2 regions of the Listeria grayi genome follow, and region 2 is predicted to be linked to the other one. Evidence: a T-box and tRNA genes for the amino acid it is inferred to sense, from the RefSeq annotation. Region 2 holds a T-box; the other holds one or more tRNA genes.

Region 1 (4,432 bases), 1.0 Mb from region 2:
GCTCGTCCGCTCAGGGTTAGTCGGGACCTAAGCCGAGGCCGATAGGCGTAGGCGATGGACAACAGGTTGATATTCCTGTACCAGTGCCGTTTGTTTGAGCAATGGGGTGACACAGAAGGATAAGGAATCGCACGAATGGAAAGGTGCGTCCAAGCAGTGAGTGTGAGAAGTAGGCAAATCCGCTTCTCGCGAAGCATGAGCTGTGATGGGGAAGGAAATTAAGTACGGAAGTTCCTGATTTCACGCTGTCAAGAAAAGCCTCTAGTTAGAACTGTACTGCCCGTACCGCAAACCGACACAGGTAGATGAGGAGAGAATCCTAAGGTGAGCGAGAGAACTCTCGTTAAGGAACTCGGCAAAATGACCCCGTAACTTCGGGAGAAGGGGTGCTCTATTAGGGTGAAAGCCCGAGAGAGCCGCAGTGAATAGGCCCAGGCGACTGTTTAGCAAAAACACAGGTCTCTGCAAAACCGTAAGGTGACGTATAGGGGCTGACGCCTGCCCGGTGCTGGAAGGTTAAGAGGAGCGCTTAGCGCAAGCGAAGGTGCGAATTGAAGCCCCAGTAAACGGCGGCCGTAACTATAACGGTCCTAAGGTAGCGAAATTCCTTGTCGGGTAAGTTCCGACCCGCACGAAAGGCGCAACGATCTGGGCACTGTCTCAACGAGAGACTCGGTGAAATTATAGTACCTGTGAAGATGCAGGTTACCCGCGACAGGACGGAAAGACCCCGTGGAGCTTTACTGCAACCTGATATGGAATGTTTGTACCGCTTGTACAGGATAGGTAGGAGCCTAAGAGCTGCGCGCGCCAGCGTGCAAGGAGGCAATGGTGGGATACTACCCTGGCTGTATGACCATTCTAACCCGCCACGCTTAGCGCGTGGGGAGACAGTGTCAGGTGGGCAGTTTGACTGGGGCGGTCGCCTCCTAAAGAGTAACGGAGGCGCCCAAAGGTTCCCTCAGAATGGATGGAAATCATTCGCAGAGTGTAAAGGCACAAGGGAGCTTGACTGCGAGACTGACAAGTCGAGCAGGGACGAAAGTCGGGCTTAGTGATCCGGTGGTTCCGCATGGAAGGGCCATCGCTCAACGGATAAAAGCTACCCCGGGGATAACAGGCTTATCTCCCCCAAGAGTCCACATCGACGGGGAGGTTTGGCACCTCGATGTCGGCTCGTCGCATCCTGGGGCTGTAGTCGGTCCCAAGGGTTGGGCTGTTCGCCCATTAAAGCGGCACGCGAGCTGGGTTCAGAACGTCGTGAGACAGTTCGGTCCCTATCCGTCGCGGGCGCAGGAAATTTGAGAGGAGCTGTCCTTAGTACGAGAGGACCGGGATGGACGCACCGCTGGTGTACCAGTTGTTCCGCCAGGAGCATCGCTGGGTAGCTATGTGCGGCAGGGATAAACGCTGAAAGCATCTAAGCGTGAAGCCCCCCTCAAGATGAGATTTCCCATTTCTTCGGAAAGTAAGATCCCTGAAAGATGATCAGGTAGATAGGTTTGGAGTGGAAGTATGGCAACATATGGAGCGGACAAATACTAATCGATCGAGGACTTAACCAATAAAAATGATTATCGGTGAAAACTTTACAACCTTTCTTCTCTAGTTTTGAGAGAATGTTTTTCTCTTATATTGTCTGGTAGTTATGGCGAGAAGGTCACACCCGTTCCCATCCCGAACACGGTAGTTAAGCTTCTCTGCGCCAATGGTAGTAGGGGGTTTCCCCCTGTGAGAGTAGGTCGCTGCCGGGCAATTTTTTTATTGTTCCACAGTAGCTCAGTTGGTAGAGCAATCGGCTGTTAACCGATCGGTCGTAGGTTCGAGTCCTACCTGTGGAGCCATTTTTTGTGTATAAAAATATAATTGCCGCTTTAGCTCAGCTGGTAGAGCACTTCCATGGTAAGGAAGGGGTCGTCGGTTCAAGTCCGACAAGTGGCTTAATAAAAAAGATAGTCAGCTTCCAATGCTGACTATCTTTTTTATTACTAAATATATCTCAAAATGAAATAAGGCATCTGGCCCTATACTTGAATAAACGTCTAGTTTATTTTATACTATAGGTATAATGGAGGGGAGTAAATGAAGACCAAGAAATCGCAAATCGTACTCGCAGCAAAAGAATTATTCCAGACGAAGGGGTATTTTCAAGTTTCTGTTCAAGATATAATAGATAAAAGCAGCGTTTCAAAGGGAACATTTTATAATTATTTTACTTCTAAAGAAGAGTTGGCAATTGCTATTTTTAAGCAAGAACACGCCATTTTATTCCAGCGTTTAGAGCAGATCATGTCAAATCAGTCTCAAAGTAAGAAAGATAACTTTATCGATGTTTTAAAAATGATGATCTATTTTAATAAAAATAACGGCGAAGTGTTGGATGTCACAATTTCTAATGGTGTCGGCGATAAAGAATTTAATGAATATCTTCGTGGTATTCGTTATAAAGGGATTGAGTTTCTGAAGCAGATGTTAGTAGATGTCTATGGTAAGCGTGTTAAAAAGTACGAGGCTGATATTACGTGGATGCTGTGTGGGATGCTTATTATTGCAGTGCTTACAATGGCTCATAAAAATATGGATGAAAGTTTTATTGATCGGATTCTTTTATATATCATGCGCCGAATGGATGTTTTGGTGGAAGATATTGTCCAAACAGAAGACCTGATGATGACGAAAGAGGATATTGAAGCAATTATATCGGACAGCAATCTTGTTCGGAACAAACGGCTAGCTTTGGTAAGAGAAGCTGTAGAAGCGTTGGCTGATAAAATCGATGAGCTTGATATTTTGGATCAAGATAAGTGGCAGTATAAAGAGTCGCTCAAGGCATTGCTGATCGAGGTCAATACTCAGGAAACGCCGCGGCACTTTATTGTGCAAGGAACGCTACTTTATTTGAAGCAAAATGCATTGCCGGAGATCCAAAGTGAAATCGTGGAGTTAGAGGGTAATATCAATCGCTTATTATAAAATTTATACTATGAGTATATTTTTATTGACTTAGCAGTTCTTTTTATTTATACTACAATTATTCGCTATTTTGCGAGAAGGAAGGGGAATAATTGTGACAACTACTACACCTACAGAGCAAGCAGTCGATGTGAACGGTAAAAATTATAGCCGTGCCTTCTTAGTAGTTACGATGATCGTCGGTGCATTTGTGGCCGTATTGAATCAGACTATACTTGCTACTGCATTGCCGAAAATCATGAAGGATCTGGATATAACTGCGGCGACTGGTCAGTGGCTTACAACTGCATTTTTATTGACGAACGGTATTATGATACCGATCACTGCCTTATTGATTGAAAAGATAAGTTCAAAAGTCTTGTTTCTTACAGCAATGATAGTATTTACTATCGGAACGGTGATTGCGGCCATTTCGGGTTCGTTTTCTACTTTATTGATTGGTCGGATCATTCAAGCAGCTGGAGCAGGTATTATGATGCCGCTCTTGCAAACGATTTTCTTACTGATCTTCCCGAGGGAACGACGAGGAGCCATAATGGGGCTGATGGGGCTGGTTATTGCCTTTGCTCCGGCAATCGGTCCTACGTTGTCTGGTTGGGTCGTTGATTCATATGACTGGCATGTCCTCTTTATCATCTTGATACCGATTGCTGTTATTGATATTATTTTGGCTATTTTCGGAATGAAAAAAGTAGTCATTCTTAAAAATACAAAAATCGATTATTTCTCGATTGTTTTGTCTACATTAGGATTCGGTTCGTTGCTCTACGGATTTAGTGCAGCTGGAAACGATGGCTGGTCTGATCCAGTTGTGGTAACGATGCTGATATTGGGAGCTGTATTTACATTCCTATTCGTATGGCGCCAGTTGCGGATCGACAATCCGATCTTGGAAATGCGTGTTTTCCGCTATCCGATTTTCACGTTGTCCGTCATCTTAGGTTCGATCGTCATGATGGCAATGATCGGAGCAGAGATCGTCTTACCGCTTTACACCCAAAACATTCTTGGTGAGTCTGCATTCCATTCGGGATTATTACTTCTTCCAGGTGCACTTGTAATGGGGATCATGAGCCCTGTGACTGGGATCATCTTTGATAAGATCGGGGCGCGTTGGCTGACGATTATCGGCCTGATCATTCTAACAGGCGGAACGATACCATTTATTTTCTTAAAAGCAGATACATCTATCTGGTACGTCGTGATTTTCTATGCAGTTCGTTTCCTAGGGATCGCAATGGTTATGATGCCGGTAAGTACAGCTGGGATGAATGCTTTGCCGGAAAAACTGATCAATCATGGTACAGCCGTGAATAATACGATTCGTCAAATTGCCGGTTCGATCGGAACGGCGATATTGATCACTGTATTAACGAATGTCACGAAAAACAATATGCCAAGTAAGATGTGGATGGCTGGTCATCCGACTCAAGCTGCTCAAAAAGCACTTGATGCCAAT
Region 2 (4,432 bases):
ATCGATGCCAAAACACTCACGATGCTTTACCAACCCTTGATGGGAACAAGCAGCCTAGCGCTATACCAAACGTTAGCCGCAGAAGTAGAAGAGAACCGTCTTTGGACAGCAGAAAGCCGCTCTCACATGCAGCTCCTAAGCATGCTTCATGTAGGACTCGAAGAATTATTTGAAGCACGCTTGAAACTAGAAGGACTAGGGCTACTCAAAGTCTTTATGAAAGATGCGGACGACACCCGTGAATACGTGTACGAAATCTTGCCGCCACTTTCGCCAGCCCAATTTTTCGGGGATGGCTTATTGAATATTTATTTATTCAGCCAAGTAGGCGAAAAGCAGTTTAAACGATTACGCACATTTTTCTCAGATGAACCATTACCAGCAAACGATTATAAAGAAGTGACACGATCCTTCCAAGATGTTTTTGAAACTTTCAAAGGTACTGCGATTCCACCCGATGTTAACCATGTTGCTTCCGAAGTTTTTCAGAAAAGCAAACCGACAGTGATCCAATTAGATAAAAAAACATTCGATTTTGAAGCCTTTTATCAAATGCTTTCTCCGCAATTGATCACACGAGAACAAATCACGCCTGCTGTCGAACAAGCACTGGTGAAAATGCATACGATCTATGGCGCTTCAGCAGAAGAATTAGTGACTTACTTATATCGCGCGCTAGAACCGAGCGGCGATATCGATTTAGAATACTTACGAAAAATCGTTCGCAACGGCTATCATATCGAGACCGGCAGACTACCGGCCCTTAGCATGAAACAAAGCGCCCCACAAGAAAAAATATCAGAGCAGTCAGAACCGGCCAGCGATGAAGAAGCTTTGCAGATCTATTTGGAGAACATCACGCCGTTTCAGCTACTGGTAGACATTGCGGATGGAGCAAGACCCGCTGAGACCGATTTGAAAATCGTGGAAGAAGTAATGGAACAACAGCAGTTACCGACACCAGTCATGAATGTCTTGATCGAGTACGTTCTTTTGCGCCTTGATGGCAAGATCGCCCGTAACTACATGATGACGATCGCGGCACACTGGAAACGTAAAAAAGTCCAAACCGCAAAAGATGCGATGGAACTTGCTTGGGCTGAACACGAGAAATACAAGCGCCTACAGGAAGAAACCAAAGACAAGCCAACGAACTACTCACGCCGCGGCAATGGAAAGAAAGAAGTCCTGCCGGAATGGTTTGATAAAGAAACTGCAGAACCGACTGACAGCAAAATGACGAATAAAGAAAAGCAAACCTTGGAAGAACAGGTTCGCGAAATCAAAGAAAAACTAAAAAAGAGGTAGGTGAAAGAAATGGATAAAATCAATCAGACGCTAGGCAATCTCTTCGACGGACGTGATTTCGATGATCGTTATCAAAAACTGAAACAAGAAGTTTTGGCTTATCCGCGGGTAAAAACGTTTCTTGAAGAAAATAAAGACGTGCTCTCCGAACAAATGGTCAATCAAAATTTATCAAAGCTATATGAATTTATGACCGAAAATCAAAAATACGAAGAGAAACAAGAAACCATGATGCCGGGCTATGCGCCAAGATTATCCTTGAATGGCGAATATATCACTGTCAGTTATTATCCTACGAAGGAAAAAGTCGAAGCAGATAAAAGACGTGCGATCGAAAGACGGATGCGCTCTCTCTACATGCCGAAACAAGTGCTGGAAGCAGATCTCGAAGATTTTTTCACGGACGAAGAATCGCGCCAAGTCGCCTTGGTTGAAGCTTATCAATTTTTGAACAGCTACCCAAGTGCAAACGGTGAGCGTCTAAAAGGTCTCTATATCCATGGTAATTTCGGGACAGGAAAATCCTACTTGCTAGGAGCGATGGCGAAAGAGCTTGCCGTAAAAGGCATCTCATCAACGCTTGTCTATCTGCCTGAATTCATGCGTGAGATCAAACAGTCGATCTCAGATAATACCGTTGGCGAAAAGATCCAGTTTGCGAAAGAAACCGATATTTTGATGCTGGATGACATCGGTGCCGAAGCCATGACAGCATGGACCAGAGATGAAGTTCTCGGTGCGATCCTGCAGTTCCGTATGCAGGAAGAACTACCGACATTCTTTTCGTCCAATTACACCATGAACGAGCTGGAAAGCCATTTGATGTTTACCGGGAACGGAAATGAAGAACGATTGAAAGCAAGGCGAATCATGGAACGTATCCGTTATTTATCCAAAGAAGTCGGTTTGGAAGGCAAAAACAGACGCTATTAAAAAAAGACTTGAAAATTAGCCGATTGTAGCATATAATGCTTATCATATACTAACAAGTAACGATGAGGACAACCATTCTAATTGGTGATTACAGAGAAGGAGGGGTAGCTGCGAACCTCCGAATCGAAAATTAGAAATCGGACCACCTCTAAACTGCTGTCAGGAACGCTTTTGCAACTATTGACAGCCGGCTTGCCTCGTTATTGGCAACAAGAGTGAAGCTTTTTTAGCTTCAGAATCTTGGGTGGAACCACGAGCGTAAACTCGTCCCTTGAGCGTAGTAGGGGCGGGTTTTTTATTTTGCCTTCCTTTACTTACAAAATCTAAAACAAACAAAGGAGTCGATAAAAATGAAAATCACTTTCCCAGATGGTGCAGTAAAAGAATTTGATAAAGGAGTTTCTACTGCAGACATCGCCGCATCCATCAGCCCAGGACTGAAAAAGAAAGCCTTAGCTGGAAAAATCAATGGTGAATTGGTGGATCTGGCAACACCAATCGAAGAGGACGGAAAAATCGAGATCGTCACTCCTGATCATGAAGACGCCCTTGGCATTTTACGTCACAGCACAGCACACTTGCTTGCTCAAGCACTTAAACGCCTTTATCCCGACATCAAATTTGGAGTTGGACCGGCAATCGAAACAGGCTTTTACTACGATGTCGATACAGAAGAACCAATCAGTGAAGAATCTTTCCCAGTGATCGAAAAAGAAATGCAGAAAATCGTCCGCGAAAATCTGCCGATCGTTCGGGAAGTTGTCAGCCGCGAAGAAGCGATCAAACGCTTTGAAGCAATTGGCGATCATTATAAATTGGAATTGATCGAAGCGATACCAGCGGATGAAACGGTAACTATTTATTCACAGGGTGAATTTTTCGACCTTTGCCGCGGGATCCATGTCCCTTCCACAGGCAAACTACAAGTCTTCCAATTGCTTAATGTAGCCGGTGCATACTGGCGCGGCGATAGCAATAACAAGATGCTGCAGCGTATTTACGGAACAGCTTTCTTCGATAAAAAAGACCTAAAAGCTTTCTTGAAAATGCAAGAAGAAGCAAAAGAACGCGATCACCGTAAGTTAGGTAAAGAACTAGGATTGTTCGCGATCTCCCAAGAAGTAGGGCAAGGCTTGCCACTTTGGTTGCCGAAAGGTGCTACGATCCGCCGCGTGATCGAACGCTATATCGTAGATCGCGAAGAGCGTCTCGGTTATAGTCACGTCTATACACCAATCATGGCCAAAGTAGATTTTTACAAACAAAGCGGTCACTGGGATCACTATCATGAAGATATGTTCCCGCCAATGAAGATGGATAACGAAGAATTGGTTCTACGCCCAATGAACTGTCCGCATCACATGATGGTCTATAAAAATGACATCCACAGCTATCGTGAGTTACCGATCCGAATCGCCGAACTAGGCCTGATGCACCGTTATGAGATGAGTGGTGCCTTATCAGGATTGCAACGTGTTCGCGGGATGACATTAAATGATGCGCATGTTTTCGTAAGACCAGATCAAATCAAAGATGAATTCAAACGCGTGCTTGAACTTATCCTTGCCGTATACAAAGACTTCGACATTACAGATTATAAATTCCGCTTGAGCTACCGCGACCCTGAAAATACAGAAAAATATTTTGATGATGATGCGATGTGGGAAAAAGCACAAACAATGCTCAAAGATGCGATGGATGAAATGGAAATGGATTATTTTGAAGCAGAAGGCGAAGCAGCATTTTACGGACCGAAATTAGACGTCCAAGTAAAAACAGCGATTGGGAAGGAAGAAACACTATCGACTGTTCAACTTGATTTCCTTTTACCAGAACGTTTTGATCTGACTTATATCGGTGAAGACGGCGAAAAACACCGCCCAGTTGTTATCCACCGCGGTGTTGTTTCTACAATGGAACGCTTTGTCGCTTATTTGATTGAAGAATACAAAGGTGCCTTCCCAACTTGGCTGGCTCCGATCCAAATGCAGATCATTCCAGTCAATCGCGATGCTCATTTCGATTACGCTAAAGAAGTAGAAGACAAATTAGTCCGAGCTGGTTTACGCGTGGAAATCGATGACCGCAATGAAAAACTTGGTTATAAGATCCGCGAAGCGCAAACACAAAAGATTCCATACGCATTAGTCGTCGGCGATCAAGAGTCGGAAAACGGCACAGTCAATATTCG

The links. A T-box is a leader RNA that pairs with one kind of tRNA and senses whether it is charged. The one in region 2 lies ahead of thrS (threonine--tRNA ligase), so its partner is inferred to be a tRNA-Thr.
Region 1: it encodes a tRNA-Thr, which carries the amino acid that the T-box ahead of thrS (threonine--tRNA ligase) is inferred to sense. The anticodon was not compared.

The regions. Positions count from the first base shown of each region.
Region 1 covers NZ_LR134483.1:2,556,712-2,561,143, reverse strand. Annotated here, with positions in the region: rRNA gene EL241_RS12590 (23S ribosomal RNA) at 1-1,565, shown strand, start outside; rRNA gene rrf (5S ribosomal RNA) at 1,639-1,754, shown strand; tRNA gene EL241_RS12580 (tRNA-Asn) at 1,769-1,844, shown strand; tRNA gene EL241_RS12575 (tRNA-Thr) at 1,869-1,941, shown strand; gene EL241_RS12570 (TetR/AcrR family transcriptional regulator) at 2,083-2,973, shown strand; gene EL241_RS12565 (MDR family MFS transporter) at 3,146-4,432, shown strand, end outside.
Region 2 covers NZ_LR134483.1:1,547,792-1,552,223, reverse strand. Annotated here, with positions in the region: gene EL241_RS07540 (replication initiation and membrane attachment family protein) at 1-1,308, shown strand, start outside; gene dnaI (primosomal protein DnaI) at 1,318-2,241, shown strand; T-box leader at 2,292-2,516, shown strand; gene thrS (threonine--tRNA ligase) at 2,592-4,432, shown strand, end outside.